One region of the Streptomyces sp. NPDC056835 genome, then DNA from elsewhere that is predicted to be linked to it. Evidence: riboswitches for the same ligand, from Rfam matches in the RefSeq annotation. Region 1 holds a riboswitch; each other region holds the start of a gene.
The links. A riboswitch is a leader RNA that binds a small molecule or an ion and turns the genes downstream of it on or off. The one in region 1 is predicted to bind thiamine pyrophosphate.
Positions count from the first base shown of each region.

Region 2: another riboswitch for thiamine pyrophosphate. It lies ahead of thiO (glycine oxidase ThiO); the one in region 1 lies ahead of ACFRMN_RS36605 (thiamine ABC transporter substrate binding subunit).
Region 3: another riboswitch for thiamine pyrophosphate. It lies ahead of thiC (phosphomethylpyrimidine synthase ThiC); the one in region 1 lies ahead of ACFRMN_RS36605 (thiamine ABC transporter substrate binding subunit).

Region 1 covers NZ_JBHUBB010000054.1:3,270-8,540, forward strand. Annotated here, with positions in the region: gene ACFRMN_RS36600 (ABC transporter permease) at 1-1,008, opposite strand, end outside; gene ACFRMN_RS36605 (thiamine ABC transporter substrate binding subunit) at 1,101-2,195, opposite strand; TPP riboswitch at 2,300-2,425, opposite strand; gene rlmN (23S rRNA (adenine(2503)-C(2))-methyltransferase RlmN) at 2,473-3,585, opposite strand; gene ACFRMN_RS36615 (phosphatidate cytidylyltransferase) at 3,757-4,827, opposite strand; gene frr (ribosome recycling factor) at 4,827-5,271, opposite strand, start outside.
Region 2 covers NZ_JBHUBB010000013.1:208,980-214,250, forward strand. Annotated here, with positions in the region: gene thiE (thiamine phosphate synthase) at 1-234, opposite strand, end outside; gene ACFRMN_RS17660 (Rv2175c family DNA-binding protein) at 333-698, opposite strand; gene ACFRMN_RS17665 (NAD(P)/FAD-dependent oxidoreductase) at 877-2,133, opposite strand; TPP riboswitch at 2,245-2,358, shown strand; gene thiO (glycine oxidase ThiO) at 2,356-3,555, shown strand; gene thiS (sulfur carrier protein ThiS) at 3,552-3,752, shown strand; gene ACFRMN_RS17680 (thiazole synthase) at 3,756-4,550, shown strand; gene pknB (Stk1 family PASTA domain-containing Ser/Thr kinase) at 4,966-5,271, shown strand, end outside.
Region 3 covers NZ_JBHUBB010000020.1:147,395-152,665, reverse strand. Annotated here, with positions in the region: gene ACFRMN_RS23430 (IclR family transcriptional regulator) at 1-642, shown strand, start outside; gene ACFRMN_RS23425 (SsgA family sporulation/cell division regulator) at 744-1,178, shown strand; gene ACFRMN_RS23420 (YibE/F family protein) at 1,240-2,706, opposite strand; TPP riboswitch at 2,778-2,923, shown strand; gene thiC (phosphomethylpyrimidine synthase ThiC) at 2,916-4,757, shown strand; gene ACFRMN_RS23410 (hypothetical protein) at 4,901-5,271, opposite strand, start outside.

The DNA of each region.
Region 1 (5,271 bases):
GGAGTTCCAGACCGCTTCCAGCGGCGGTACGAGGAAGGTGCCGCCGCTCGGGTCCACCGATCCGAGGGCCCGGTAGAAGTCGAATCCGTACCCGCCGGAACCGCTCAAGGAGCGTTCGACGAGGACCCCCAACGGCAGCAGGATCAGCAGCAGTACGGAGCCGAGCACCCCGCCGAGCAGAGCCCACTGGCCGGCGCCGCGCGGCCGGCGGGCGGTCAGCGCGGGATCGACCAGCCGCAGCGCGGTCTCCCGCTTCCGTACGGTCCACGCGTGCACCGCCAGGACCGCGCCGACCGCCGCGAACTGCACCAGTGTGAGCACGGCGGCGGTGGGCAGATCGAGGAGCTGCGCGGTCTGCCGGTAGATCTCCACCTCCAGGGTGGAGAAGCCGGGGCCGCCCAGGATCTGTACGACCCCGAAGGAGGTGAAGGTGAAGAGGAAGACCATCAGCGCGGCGGCCGCGACGGCGGGGCCGAGGGCCGGCAGCGTCACCCGCCACCAGGCCGCGAGCCGTCCCGCGCCGAGGACCCGGGCCGCTTCTTCCTGGCGCGGGTCGAGCTGCGCCCACAGGCCGCCCACGGTCCTGACAACCACGGCGTAGTTGAAGAAGACATGCGCGAGGAGGATCGCCCGGACGGAGGTGTCGAGCCGTACGCCCCACAGGTCGTCGAGGAGTCCGCCACGCCCGAGCAGCGCCAGGAAGGCGGTGCCGACGACCACGGTCGGCAGCACGAACGGGACGGTGACGACCGCGCGCAGCAGCTGTTTGCCGGGGAAGGCGAAACGTGCGAAGACGTAGGCGCCCGGGAGCGCGATCAGCAGGGTGAGCGCGGTGGAGGCGAGTGCCTGCCAGGTGGTGAACCACAGGACGTCGAGGATGTCGGGGCGGGTCAGTACGTCCCCGATCCGGCCGAACCGCCAGCCGCCGTCCGTCTTCAGTCCCCGGCCGACGATCGCGGCCACGGGGTAGGCGAAGAAGACCGCGAAGAAGGCGGCGGGCAGCGCCATGAGGGCGAGCCGGACGGCGTTCGCGCGCCCTCCGGCCCGCCCGCGCCCGGTCCCACCGCGCCCGGCCCGCCCGCCCCCCGGCGTCTTGGGTGTTACTTCACTACGAGTGAGGACCACGACTGGATCCACTGCTCACGGTGGGCGGCGATCGTCCCGGGCGCCACGGTCTCGGGCGTGTCGACGGTCGCGCCGAACTTCGTGAACAGCTCAGGCAGCGCGACGTCCTTGACCACGGGGTTGACGAACATGTTCAGCGGCATGTCCGCCTGGAACTTCTCGCCGATCAGGAAGTCCAGCAGCGCCTTGCCGCCGGCCTCGTTCTTCGCGCCGTTCAGCAGACCGGCGAACTCGGTCTGCCGGAAGCAGGTGCCGGTGGAGACCCCGGTCGGCGCTTCCTTCGGCTGGGGCTCGGCGTACAGCACCTCGACCGGCGGGCTGGAGGCGTACGAGACGACGAGCGGCCGGTCGGCCTTGGCCTTCCTGCCGCCCGCGGAGCCGGAGAAGGTCTCGTTGTACGCCTGCTCCCAGCTGTCCACGACCTGGACGCCGTTGCCCTTCAGCTTCTTCCAGTAGTCCTGCCAGCCGTTGTCGCCGTAGCGCGCGACCGTGCCGAGGAGGAAGCCGAGGCCGGGTGAGGAGGTGGCGGCGTTCTCGGTGACGAGCAGGTTCTTGTACTGGGGCTTGATCAGATCGTCGAAGGACCGCGGCGGCGCCAGCTTCTTGTCCTCGAAGTACTTCTTGTCGTAGTTGACGCAGATATCGCCGGTGTCGATCGGGGTGACGCGGTTCTTGTCCTTGTCGAGCCGCGTGCTCTCCTCGACGCGGTCCAGGCCCTTCGCCTCGTACGGCGTGAACAGACCGTTGTCGAGGGCGCGGGAGAGCAGGGTGTTGTCGACACCGAAGAAGACATCGCCCTGGGGCGAACCCTTCGTCAGGATCTCCTTGTTGAGGGCCGCGCCTGCGTCGCCGCTCTTCAGCACCTTGACCGTGTAACCGGTCTCCTTGGTGAACTCCTTCAGCACGGCGGGCGAGGCGTTGAACGAGTCATGGCTGACGAGGGTGACGGTCTTCGACCCCGAACCGCCGCCGCCGTCGCCGGACGACGTGGAGCCGTCGGACCCGCCGCAGGCGGCGAGCGCCGAGACACCGAGCGCGGCGGCGAGCGAGCCGACGGCCGCCCTTCTCATGCTCTTACGGGTACTGCTCACTGACTTTCCTCCTGGGATGTCCAGGAGAAGACGCGGCCCTGCCCGGGGTCCGTACCGGCCGGACCCCGGGCAGGGCGCTACAGCTTGAGTGGTGTCCGAACTTCCTACCCAGAATGACCTGGGCAAGGTTCAGAGGGTCTGCGACCGCTGCCCGCTCCCACGGACATGTGCCGCACTCTCAGCGCTGTGGCGCTCCCCTGTCGGAAAATATGCAATGCGTTCAGGCCAAGGTTACCCCCTGGCGCCGTAGGGGCTCCTACCGCTCCGAGGCGGCCAACTGTCCGCACGCTCCGTCGATCTCCTGGCCCCGGGTGTCCCGTACGGTCACCGGCACACCATGGGCCGCGATCGCCTCGACGAACGCCTTCTCGTCCTCGGGCCGCGACGCCGTCCACTTCGAGCCGGGCGTCGGGTTGAGCGGGATCAGATTGACGTGCACCCGCTTGCCCTTGAGCAGGCGGCCAAGCCGGTCGCCGCGCCACGCCTGGTCGTTGATGTCGCGGATCAGCGCGTACTCGATGGAGACCCGGCGGCCCGACTTCTCCGCGTACTCCCAGGCGGCGTCCAGTACTTCCCGCACCTTCCACCGCGTATTGACGGGGACGAGGGTGTCGCGCAGTTCGTCGTCGGGCGCGTGCAGGGAGACCGCGAGCCGGCACTTGAAGCCCTCGTCGGCGAAGCGCAGCATCGCGGGCACCAGACCGACCGTCGAGACGGTGATCCCGCGCTGCGAGAGACCCAGACCGTCCGGCTCGGGGTCGGTCAGCCGGCGGATCGCCCCGACCACCCGCTTGTAGTTGGCGAGCGGCTCGCCCATGCCCATGAAGACGATGTTGGACAGCCGCGAAGGACCGCCGGGAACCTCACCGTCACGCAGCGCGCGCATCCCGTCGACGATCTGGTGCACGATCTCGGCGGTGGAGAGGTTACGGTCCAGACCGGCCTGGCCGGTGGCGCAGAACGGGCAGTTCATCCCGCAGCCCGCCTGCGAGGAGATGCACATGGTGACCCGGTCCGGGTAGCGCATCAGCACCGACTCGACGAGGGTGCCGTCATGCAGCCGCCAGAGGGTCTTACGGGTGGTGTCGTCGTCGCACGAGATGTGCCGCACCACCGACATCAGGTCGGGCAGCAGCTCCGTGGCGAGCTTCTGGCGTGCGGCGGCCGGGATGTCGGTCCACTGCTCGGGGTCGTGCGCGTACCGCGCGAAGTAGTGCTGCGACAGCTGCTGGGCGCGGAACGGCTTCTCGCCGATCGCGGCGACGGCCTCGCGGCGCTCGGCGGGGGTGAGGTCGGCGAGATGCCGCGGGGGTTTCTTGGCTCCGCGGGGCGCGACGAAAGTGAGTTCTCCGGGTGTCGGCGGGGCCATGAAAAACCAAATCTCCTCGGTGCGGCGAGGCCGGGCGCCCCCGCTGTGGCGGGGAGTACGGCAGAACGGTGCCGGTGCCGGGAGACCTCACGGGAACGGCTTCACAGCCGCGGGGCTCAAAAGGGCCCGCCACCCGTGGGCGGCGAGCCCTTTCAGGGTAACCGGTACCGCTCAGCCCGAGCCCACGAAGAGGACCAGCAGCAGCCAGACCACCGGCGCCGTGGGCAGCAGGGAGTCCAGCCGGTCCATGATCCCGCCGTGGCCCGGCAGCAGCGTGCCCATGTCCTTGATGCCGAGATCCCGCTTGATCATGGACTCGCCGAGATCACCGAGGGTCGCACTGGCCGCGACCGCGAGCCCCAGCAGCAGTCCCTGCCACCAGACCCCGTCGTCGATCAGGAACTCCATGCAGAGCGCACCCGCCACCATCGCGAAGACGACGGCTCCGGCCAGCCCCTCCCTGGTCTTGCCGGGGCTGATACGGGGCGCCAGCTTGTGCGTGCCGAAGCGCCAGCCGACCGCGTACGCGCCCGTGTCGCTGACGACCGTCAGCACGAGGAACATCAGCACCCGCCACGGCCCGTCGTGCGCCGTGAGCATCATCGCGACGAAGGTGGCCAGGAACGGTACGTAGAACGCGGCGAAGACCCCCGCCGTGACATCTCTGAGATAGCCCTCGGGCGGTTCCGTCATCCGCCAGATCAGCACCGCGAGCGCGGTGAGGGCCATCGCGACCCAGGCACCCTCCGCCCCCCGCGCGTATCCGGCGACGACCATCGCGGCGCCACCGACGGCCAGCGGGACGAGCGGCGCCTTGATGCCCTTCTTCTCATCGAGCCGTGACGTCAGCTCCCACAGCCCGATCACCACCGCGACCGCTATGACACCGATGAAAACGGCCTTGACGATGAAGAGCGAGGCCGCGACCACCGCACCGAGCCCGACACCGACCCCTATGGCCGCACGCAGATCACGTCCGGCCCGCTTCTTCGGCGGGGGTGGCGGAGGCGCTGACATGGGCTCCTGCGGAGTCTCGTCACGGAACAGGGGGCCGCCCGGCCGAGCAGCCCCCCGGTCGTCATGCTGGTCCCCGTTGTCGGCGGGTCCGTCGGGCACGATGGGCATGGGCCGAGTCTGCTGTGCGGGATGCTCATCGTATGCGGGACCCGCCGGGACAGCCCCCGGGTCGGTCGGTCCCCAGTACCCGGCTGTCGACGAGGCTCCCCGGAAAGAGTCGTTCATCAGACTTCGAGCAGCTCGGCTTCCTTGTGCTTGAGCAGCTCGTCCACCTGCGCGACATACTTCGCGGTGGTGTCGTCGAGCTCCTTCTCGGCGCGGCGGCCCTCGTCCTCGCCGACCTCGCCGTCCTTGATCAGCTTGTCGATGGTCTCCTTGGCCTTGCGGCGGACCGCGCGGATCGAGATCTTCGAGTCCTCGGCCTTGGTCTTGGCGACCTTGATGAACTCCTTGCGGCGGTCCTGCGTCAGCTCGGGGAACACCACCCGGATGATGTTGCCGTCGTTGCTCGGATTGACGCCGAGGTCGGAGTCGCGGATCGCCTGCTCGATATTGCGCAGCGCGCTCTTGTCGAACGGGGTCACCACGGCCATCCGCGCCTCGGGCACGGCGAACGAGGCGAGCTGGTTGATCGGGGTCAGGGCACCGTAGTAGTCCGCCACGATCTTG
Region 2 (5,271 bases), on a different contig from region 1:
GCCGTGCCGACGGCAGGCGTCCGCGAAGATCCGGAGATGGTCCAGCTCCTCGGCCGCCTCCATGCCCTTGTCGCGCAACTGCACGATGTCCACGCCCGACGCGAGCACCGCGTCAAGGAACTCGGGGAGATCGCCCTGCCTCTTGCGGGCGTCCGTACACAGATAGAGCCGGGCGTCGGACAGCGACGCGGAAGCCGCGGACCCGGAAGCCGTGGACGCGGAAGCCGTGGACATGGAAGATCCCCCCGTGGTGTTGGGTCGGCGGTGCACGGCGGCCGACGCGCGACCGGACGGTCGAACGGGGCCACCGGGCACCGCGGATGGTGATGTCGTCAGACGGCGAGCGCCTGGGCCCGGCGCTTCACCTCCGTGCCGCGATTCTCACTGAGCGCCTGCGCGGGCGTGCCCGGCAGCGTGGGGTCGGGGGTGAAGAGCCACTCAAGCATCTCTTCGTCGGTGAAGCTGTCGTCCCTCAGGAGCGTCAAGGTGCCCGCGAGGCCCTTGACGACCTTGTTGCCGTCGATGAAGGCGGCGGGCACCTGGAGCGTCCTGTTCTCGCCGCGGCGCACCGCGATCAGCTGGCCTTCCTTCACCAGCTGCCGCACACGCGTCACCTCGACATCGAGCTTTTCCGCGATGTCGGGCAGGTGGAGCCAGGCGGGGACGAGAGCATCGATCTTTGCGTCAATCTCGGTCACAAGGACAAGCGTGCCATCCCGGACTGACAGACGGTAGCCGAGGAGCCCCAATCGGGCCGCCGCCCCGGAGGGGCCGGGAAGCCCCCGGCGGGGTGGGGAGCCCCGGAGGGCCGGAAGCCCCGGGCGGGGTTGGGGAGCCCCGGGCGGGGTTGGAGCCCCGGGCCGGGTCCCGCCGGGGTCAGAGCGCGGCCTTGCGCAGCGGTAGGGACGGGTCCGCGGTCCGCGCCGGGTCCAGCCGCGCGCCCGCCTCGATCAGCTTGCGCCCCTGGGCCAGATCCCGGGGCCTGCCGACGGCCAGCAGCGCGGTCGGCGTGCCGTCCCGCAGCCACACCACCGACCAGGCGCTCTCGGCCGGATCGCCGCGCCACACCAGGGTGTCGCCGGCCTCGTGGTGGCCCGCGTACTGCACGAAGCGGCCGAACTGCTCCGACCAGAAGTACGGCACGGGGTCGTAGACCTCGTCGGTCTCGCCGACCACCTGCGCGGCGACCGTACGCGGCCCCTGAAGGGCGTTGTCCCAGTGATGTACGAGCAGTCGCTCTCCGTAACGGGCCGAGGGGAACGAGGCGCAGTCCCCGACCGCGTACACCTCGGGCAGCGAGGTCCGCAGCCGCTCGTCCGCCACGATGGCGCCGTCCGGTCCCAGCTCGATCCCCGATCCGGCCAGCCAGCCCGTCGCGGGCCGCGCGCCGATGCCCACGACCACCGCGTCGGCGTCCAGCCGCCGGCCGTCCGCGAGGATCACCGCGCCCGGTTCGACACCGGCCACCGGGGCGTCCGTCAGCAGTTCGGCCCCGCTCTCCGCGTACCAGCCGGTCAGGGGCGCGGCGACCTCGGCGGGCAGGACGCCCGCGAGCGGCCGGTCGGCGGCCTCGACGACAGTCACGGCGCAGCCCGCCTCCCGGGCGGCCGTGGTGAACTCCGCGCCGATCCACCCGGCGCCGACGACCACGACCCGCTGTCGCCGGCCGAGTACCGGACGCAGCCGTTCCGCGTCGTCCAGCGTGCGCAGCAGATGGACCCCGGGCAGCGACTCGGTGCCCGGCAGGTTGACCGGCTCCGCGCCGGTCGCGATGACCAGCACGTCGTACGGGACTGGCCCGCGCGCGGTGTCCAGTTCGCGTGCGCCGGAGCGCAGTCCGGTGACATCGAGGCCGAGCCTGAGCCGGACGGACAGCGCCGCGAAGTCGATGTCGAAGGCCGAGCTCTCGGCCTTGCCCAACAGGACCGCCTTGGAGAGCGGGGGCCGGTCGTACGGCGGATGCGGCTCGGCGCCGAGCACCGTGACCGGGCCGCCGAAGCCCTTCTCCCGCAGGGCCACCGCGGTCTGCACCCCCGCCATGCCCGCGCCGACGATGACCACCCGCGGCTGTGCGGCCGGACCGGGCTCCTGCTGTCCCTGCTGTCCCTGCTGTCCCTGCTGTCGCTCGCTCACCCGATCACCTTAGAGGCCACGCACACAGCTGGGGCGGCGCCCACGGCGATCGCTCCCTTACGGTGATCGCTCCCTTACAGCGCGCGGAACGGAGCGTTAGTCTGGCTTTCGACACTACCTCGCGGGAGTCCGGACGCACCGGGCTGAGAGGGAGGCTGAGGCGGCCTCCGACCGTACGAACCTGATCCGGGTCATGCCGGCGAAGGGAGGGGCTGGACGCCCATGCAGTCACCCCATCAAGGAACCACTACGGGCTCCGACGTCCTCGTCATCGGGGGCGGGCTGATCGGCCTGGTCACCGCCTGGCGGGCGGCGCAGCGCGGGCTGCGTACCGCCGTCACCGACCCCGATCCGGGCGGCGGCGCGGCGCGGGTCGCGGCGGGGATGCTCGCCGCCGTCACCGAACTCCACCACGGCGAGGAGACGTTGCTCGGCCTCAACCTCGCCTCCGCCGCGCGCTACCCCGGCTTCGTCGCCGAACTGGAGGCGGCGAGCGGACGGGACACCGGCTATCGCGCCTGCGGCACCCTCGCCGTCGCCCTCGACACCGACGACCGCGCGCAGTTGCGCGAGCTGCACGACCTCCAGCAGCGCTCGGGGCTGACGTCCCAGTGGCTCACGGGCCGCGAGTGCCGGCGCCTGGAGCCGATGCTCGCGCCGGGCGTGCGCGGCGGTCTGCGGGTCGACGGCGACCATCAGATCGACCCCCGCCGGCTGGCCGCGGCCCTGCTGACCGCGTGCGAACGGGCCGGGGTGGTGTTCCACCGCGCCCACGCCGACCGGCTCTCCGTCGTACGCGACCGGGCCACCGGCGCCGTCCTGGCCGACGGCCGCGCGCTCACCGCGGACCAGGTGGTCCTGGCGGGCGGCAGCCTCAGCGGCCGGCTCGGGGGCGTACCGGCCGACGCGCTGCCGCCCGTACGGCCCGTCAAGGGCCAGGTCCTGCGGCTGACCGTGCCGCGTACCCACGCGCCCTTCCTCTCCAGGACGGTACGGGCCGTGGTGCGCGGCAGCCACGTCTATCTGGTGCCGCGCGAGAACGGTGAACTGGTCGTCGGCGCCACCAGCGAGGAACTCGGCTGGGACACCACGGTCACGGCGGGCGGGGTGTACGAACTGCTGCGGGACGCGCACGAACTCGTCCCCGGCATCACGGAACTGCCGCTCACGGAAACCCTCGCCGGGCTGCGCCCCGGCTCCCCGGACAACGCCCCCCTGCTCGGACCCACCGCGCTGCCGGGGCTGTCCCTGGCCACCGGCCACCACCGCAACGGGGTGCTGCTCACACCCGTCACCGGCGACGCGATGGCCGCGGTGCTGACGACCGGTGAACTGCCCCCGGAGGCCCGCGCCTTCTCCCCGTCGCGTTTCTCCTCGCGCCCCTCGCCCGTCGCGGCCATCCCTCAGGAGCAGCCCGTATGAACATCTCCGTGAACGGCGAGCCGTACGAGCTCGCGCCCGCCACCACCCTCGACGTCGTGGTCGCCGCGCTCACCGCCGCGCCCTCGGGCGTCGCCGCGGCCGTCAACGAGACGGTGGTCCCGCGCACCCGCTGGTCCGGCACACCACTCAGCGACGGCGACCGGGTCGAGGTCCTCACCGCCGTCCAGGGGGGCTGAACCATGGCCGACGATCCGCTGACCATCGGCTCCACCACGTTCGCCTCCCGGCTGATCATGGGCACGGGCGGCGCGCCCAGCCTCGACGTGCTGGAACGGTCCCTGGTCGCCTCCGGCACCGAGCTCACCACGGTCGCGATGCGCCGCCTCGACCCCACGGTGCACGGCTCCGTCCTGTCCGTACTCGCCTCGCTGGGCATCCGGGCGCTGCCCAACACGGCGGGCTGCTTCACCGCCGGTGAGGCGGTACTCACGGCGCGGCTCGCCCGTGAGGCGCTGGGTACGGACTGGATCAAGCTGGAGGTCGTCGCGGACGAGCGCACGCTGCTGCCCGACCCCATCGAACTGCTCGACGCGGCGGAGACCCTGGTCGACGACGGCTTCACGGTGCTGCCGTACACCAACGACGATCCCGTGCTCGCCGCGAAGCTGGAGGACGTGGGGTGCGCGGCGATCATGCCGCTCGGCTCGCCGATCGGCTCCGGGCTCGGCATCCGCAACCCGCACAACTTCGAGCTGATCGTGGAGCGGGCGCGGGTGCCGGTGATCCTGGACGCGGGGGCGGGTACGGCGTCGGACGCGGCGCTGGCGATGGAGCTGGGGTGCGCGGCGGTGATGCTGGCGTCGGCGGTGACGCGGGCGCGGGAGCCGGTGCTGATGGCGGAGGCGATGCGGTACGCGGTGTCGGCGGGGCGGCTGGCGTGGCGGGCGGGGCGGATGCCGCGGCGGCGGATCGCGTGGGCGTCGTCGCCGGTGGAGGGGGTGGCGTCGCTGGACCCGGAGAGGCCGGCGTTCTGAGCGGCGGGGTGCGCCGTCCGGCGGGGGTGCGCCTCCGGCGGGGGTGCGGGGTGCGCCGTCCGGCGGGGGTGCGGGTGCGGGTGCGTGCGTCGTGGTGCGGGTGCGCCGTCGTGGTGCCGGGGCCTGCGGAGGTGCGTGTCCGGACTGCGCTGCGATCGATTTGCGACTCCGTCGCGTGGTCACCGCGCTTCGCGCGTGCTGCGACGCTTTACGTCCGGACACGCACCTCCTCCGACCCCGACCCCCTCCCCCCGGTGGTCCCGGCCATTCGCCACCCTGGCTGGGGGTCGGGGGTGGGTGCGGCCCGGTGGGCCCGGCCATTCGCCGTCCTGGCGGGGAGCGCCACCCGGCAACAGGCCAACGCACCCCCTGACCACGCCCCCGCCGGGGACGCACCGCTCGTAGACTCGGGCGCGTGGATACGACCCTCAAGGACCCCATCGTCGGCCGCGTGCTCGACGGCCGCTACCGCGTGGACGCGCGGATCGCTGTCGGCGGTATGGCCACGGTCTACCGGGCCGTCGACACCCGGCTCGACCGGGTCCTCGCCCTCAAGGTGATGCACCCCGCCCTCGCCGCCGACGCCACCTTCGTCGAGCGCTTCATCCGTGAGGCCAAGTCGGTGGCCCGGCTGGCGCATCCCAATGTCGTCGCGGTCTTCGACCAGGGCGCCGAGGGCGCGTATGTCTATCTGGCGATGGAGTACGTCGCGGGGTGCACG
Region 3 (5,271 bases), on a different contig from region 1:
GGACTGCCCCTTCCCACCGCCTACCACCTGCTGCGCACGCTGGCGCACGAGGGCTATCTCCGCCGCGAGAAGGGCGTCTTCGTACTCGGTGACGCCGTACAGCGGCTGGCACACGGCAATGGCCCGCAGAATCGTCGCAGCAAGATCACCGAATCGCTCGGCCGATGGCGCGACGCGACCGGCGTCCCGGTGTACTTCGCGGTCTACGACGACGGTGAGATCGATCTCGTCTCCGTGGCGGACAGCCCCTCGGCCCCGGCGGTCGCCCACGGGGACATCCGTGAGACGGGGCACGCGCACGCGCTGGGGCAGTGTCTGCTCAGCCGGCTCGACGAGGAATCCCGCCGCGATCATCTGGACCGCTATCCCGTCCGCCCGCTCACGCCCTACTGCGTGCCCGACCGCCGGACGCTGCTGGAGCGCCTTGGCTCCCTGGGGCCGGCCGAGCCGGTGGTGGAGCGCCAGGAGTACCGGATCGGTACCGTCTGCGCGGCCGTACCGATCGAGGCCGGAGTCACCACGGGCGCAGTGGCCATTTCCGTACCACTCCATCAACAGGAGCGACTGCTCCCGGCGATCGAACGATTACGTAGAGAGATCGAATCGCTGGCGAGCTCTCTCGCCTTCTCTATCAGTATCTGAAAAATTACTCCTTGTGATCTGCTAGCGCGTACAGGACGATTGCGTCAAGGGGATCCACGGGATCATTCCCAGCCACTGCTTCATCTACTCCGGAGTACACGATGCGCGAGTCGGTCCAGGCCGAGGTCCTGATGAGCTTCCTCGTCTCCGAGGAGCTCTCGTTCCGAATCCCGGTGGAACTCCACTACGAGGTGAGGGATCCGTATGCCGTGCGGATGACCTTCCATCTGCCCGGCGATGCCCCCGTGACCTGGACTTTCGGCCGTGAGCTGCTGCTCGACGGAATCAACACGCCCAGTGGGGACGGCGATGTGCATATCGCGCCGACCACTCCGGAGGACCTGTCCGACGTCCATATGCGGCTCCAGGTCGGCGACGACCACGCCCTCTTCCGGGTCAGCGCGGCGCCACTGGTGGCCTTCCTCGACCGTACGGACCGGTTGGTTCCGCTCGGTCAGGAGCGCACGCTCAGTGACTTCGAGGGCAATCTGGAGGAGGCACTCGGCCGCATCCTCGCCGAGGAGAACGCCGGCTGACCCGGCTGACCCGGCGGACCTGGCGCAGACCCGGCGGACCGGCCATTCCGGCCCCGCGTGGTCACTTCTTGCGCCGGCGCCCCCTGCCGCCGAGCTTGCGGGTCACCGCGCTCTGTACCGGGACCGAGGTGGCCGACGCGGAACCCGGTTCAGGCGATGACCCCGAGCCGGGCGCGGAAGCCGGGCCGGGCGCTGAACCTGGTCCGGGCGCGGAAGCCGGGCCGGGGCCCGGTCCCATAGGCGCCGGGTACGGTGCCGCGGCGGGCATCTCCGGAGTCTGCCGGTCGGCGGAGACCACCAGCGCCGCCAGCGCCGTCGTGACCGGCACCGACGCGACCAGACCGATCGAGCCCACCAGGGTCCGGACGATCTCCTCCGCCACCAGCTCGCTGTTCGCGACCGTTCCCATGCTCGACTGCGCGATCGAGAAGAGCAGCAGAAGCGGCAGCGCCGCGCCCGCGTAGGCGAGGACGAGCGTATTGACCACCGAGGCGATATGGTCCCGGCCGATCCGGATGGCCGCCCGGTAGAGCGCGCGTGGCCCCATCGACGGATCCGCCTGACGCAGCTCCCAGACCGCCGACGTCTGGGTCACCGTCACATCGTCGAGCACACCGAGCGAACCGATGATCACGCCCGCCAGGAGCAGACCGCTCATATCGATCTCGGGATACAGGCCGTGGATCAGCCCGGTGTTGTCGTCGGTGTTGCCGGTCAGGCTCGCCCAGCCGATGAAGACCGACCCCAGCAGTCCGATCAGCAGCAGCGAGATCAGCGTGCCCAGGACCGCGACCGAGGTACGCGCCGTCAGGCCGTGGCAGAGATAGAGAGCGATCAGCATGATCGCGCTGGCCCCGACGACCGCCACGATCAGCGGGTTCGATCCCTGCAGAATCGCGGGCAGGATGAAGAGCGTCAGAATCGCGAACGAGGCGATGAGCGCGACCAGCGCCATGATGCCCCGCATTCGCCCCACCACGACCACCACCAGCGCGAAGATCCCGGCCAGCAGTGTCAGCGGCAACTTACGGTCCACGTCCGTCACGGAGTACTGGAGATCCCGTGGCGCATCGGGTGCGTATGCCACCACGACACCCTGTTTCACGTGAAACTGCCGCGGTGCGTCCGGCTGGACGACCTCGACGAAGGTGCGCCCCTTCTCTTTGCCGGTCGTGACCTCGACCGTGGCCTTCTTGCACTCCCCGGTCTCCGCCTGCTGCGCCTCGCGCCCCTGGGGCTTCGTGATGTCGCCGGTCGACGGGAGCTGGGAGGCGTTGACGTCCTTGCAGTCGACCCGTTCGATCCGTACGACCTGGCCCTGTTCCGTCTGCCGGTCGAAGCCCACGCCGGTGCGCTCGTGTGCCGGGGCGCTGCCCGGCCAGAGCACGGCCAGTCCGACGGCCACAGCGGCCGCGAACGGAATCAGGACCGCCGCGATGACCTTGCGGAGGTGCTGGGAGACCGGAGCGGCCGGCCCATGGCTGTGCGAGTGGCCGTGCGCTTCGTGAGTCTGCTGGGGAGGGGTCACCGACCGATCATCGCAAGAAGGAAGAGGCCCTCTGTTCAGCACGCCGGATATGACGCTAGCGTGGAGGCAACCTTTGCACACGCGGGAGCTCGGAGCACCGGGCTGAGAGGGCGCTGACTGTGTGGTCCCGGGGGATTCTCTCCGGACACCTGCGCTGCGCCGACCGCTGAACCTGTTACCGGGTAATGCCGGCGTAGGGAGTAGGTCTCATGACCGTTCAGGACGCCCATCCGTCTGCCTCCGACTCGGGTAATCCGAGCGAGGCCGGAAAGTCCATCGGCTGGCACAAGGGATATGTCCAGGGCTCACGCCCGGACCTCCAGGTGCCGGTCCGTCAGGTGCATCTCACCAACGGCGAGGACGTGACGCTGTACGACACGTCGGGTCCGTACACCGATCCCGGCGTCGAAACCGACGTACGCCGGGGTCTCGCACCGCTGCGCGAGAACTGGATCATCGGTCGCGGTGACACCGAGGAGTACGCGGGCCGGCCGGTCCGTCCCGAGGACGACGGGCTCAAGCACACCTCACCGCGCGGGGGGCTGCTCCGGAGCGGATCGAACGATCTGCGTGGCCTCGACGCGGTCTTCCCCGGCCGGCCGCGCCAGCCCAGGCGGAGCCGGAGCGGGCAGCCGGTGACGCAGCTCGCGTATGCCCGGCGCGGTGACATCACTCCGGAGATGGAGTACGTCGCGATCCGCGAGAATGTGCCCGCGGAGGTCGTCCGCGAGGAGATCGCCGCCGGCCGGGCCGTACTGCCGGCCAATGTCAATCACCCGGAGATCGAGCCGATGATCATCGGCAAGCGGTTCCTGGTGAAGGTCAATGCCAATATCGGCAATTCCGCCGTCACCTCCTCCATCGAGGAGGAGGTGGAGAAGATGACCTGGGCGACGCGCTGGGGCGCGGACACGGTCATGGACCTCTCGACGGGCCGCAATATCCACACCACCCGGGAGTGGGTGCTGCGCAACTCCCCCGTCCCCATCGGCACCGTCCCGCTGTACCAGGCGCTCGAAAAAGTGGATGGCAAGGCCGAGGAGCTGACCTGGGACATCTACAAGGACACGGTCGTCGAGCAGGCCGAGCAGGGCGTCGACTACATGACGGTGCATGCCGGAGTGCTGCTGCGGTACGTGCCGCTGACGGCCCGTCGCAAGACGGGCATCGTCTCGCGCGGTGGTTCGATCATGGCCGCCTGGTGTCTCGCGCACCACAAGGAGTCGTTCCTGTACGAGAACTTCGAGGAGCTGTGCGAGATCCTCGCGGCCTACGATGTGACGTACTCCCTGGGTGACGGTCTGCGGCCCGGTTGCATCGCGGACGCCAACGACGAGGCGCAGTTCGCCGAGTTGCGCACGCTGGGCGAGCTGAACTCGACCGCCAAGCGGCTGGGCGTGCAGACGATGATCGAGGGCCCGGGGCATGTCCCGATGCACAAGATCAAGGAGAACATCGACCTTCAGCAGGAGATCTGCGAGGAGGCGCCGTTCTACACGCTCGGCCCGCTGACGACCGATGTGGCCCCGGCGTACGACCACATCACCTCCGGCATCGGCGCGGCGATGATCGCGTGGTGGGGGACGGCGATGCTCTGCTACGTCACGCCCAAGGAGCACCTCGGCCTGCCGGATCGCGATGATGTGAAGACCGGTGTCATCACGTACAAGATCGCGGCGCACGCGGCGGACCTCGCCAAGGGGCATCCGGGGGCGCAGGAGTGGGACGACGCGCTGTCCGACGCCCGGTTCGAGTTCCGGTGGGAGGACCAGTTCAATCTGGCCCTCGATCCGGACACGGCACGGGAGTTCCATGACGAGACCCTGCCGGCCGAACCGGCGAAGACGGCGCATTTCTGCTCGATGTGCGGCCCCAAGTTCTGCTCGATGAAGATCTCGCAGGACATCAGGCGCAGGCACGGAGGTGACATGGAGTCGGCGGGGACGGAGGAGGCCGGGATGGAGTCCGCCGAGATCGAGGCGGGCATGGCGGAGAAGTCCAAGGAGTTCGCCGCGGCGGGCAACCGGGTGTATCTGCCGCTCGCGGACTGAGCGAGCTTCTGTCACCGGGGGCGTTTGTCCCCGGGGCGTCAGTCGCCGGGCCTGTCACCGGGGCATCGTCGCCGGGCCCGTCGCCGGGATGCCCGTCATCGGGGCCGCTTCCGCGGTCGGCGGGACCGCGCACCGGCTGGAGGCTACTCCGGCCGGTGTTCCGGGCCGCCGAAGTCGGGGCTGGAGAAGTCCGGGCTGCTGAACGTCGGGCGCCGGCCGGCGGTCGAGCCCTCGTCCGGGCTGGAGAAGTCCGGGCGGCTGTAGCCGATCTTGGGCAGGTGCTTCGCCGGCTGTGCCTGGCGCGGCGCGGGCGGGGCGGCCCGGGTGCCGGCGCTCGGGTCGGCCAGCGCTGTCCGCAGGAAGGGCAGGATGCCGCGCTCCAGCAGGGCCTGGCGCCAGGCCTCCCGCGCGTGGGCCACCTCGTCGGGCAGCTCGCCGCCCCATGGTTCCTCGGCAGGAAGCTGGGTCGCGGTATTGCGCAGGGCCGTGACGAGCAGACCTATCGCGGCGACCA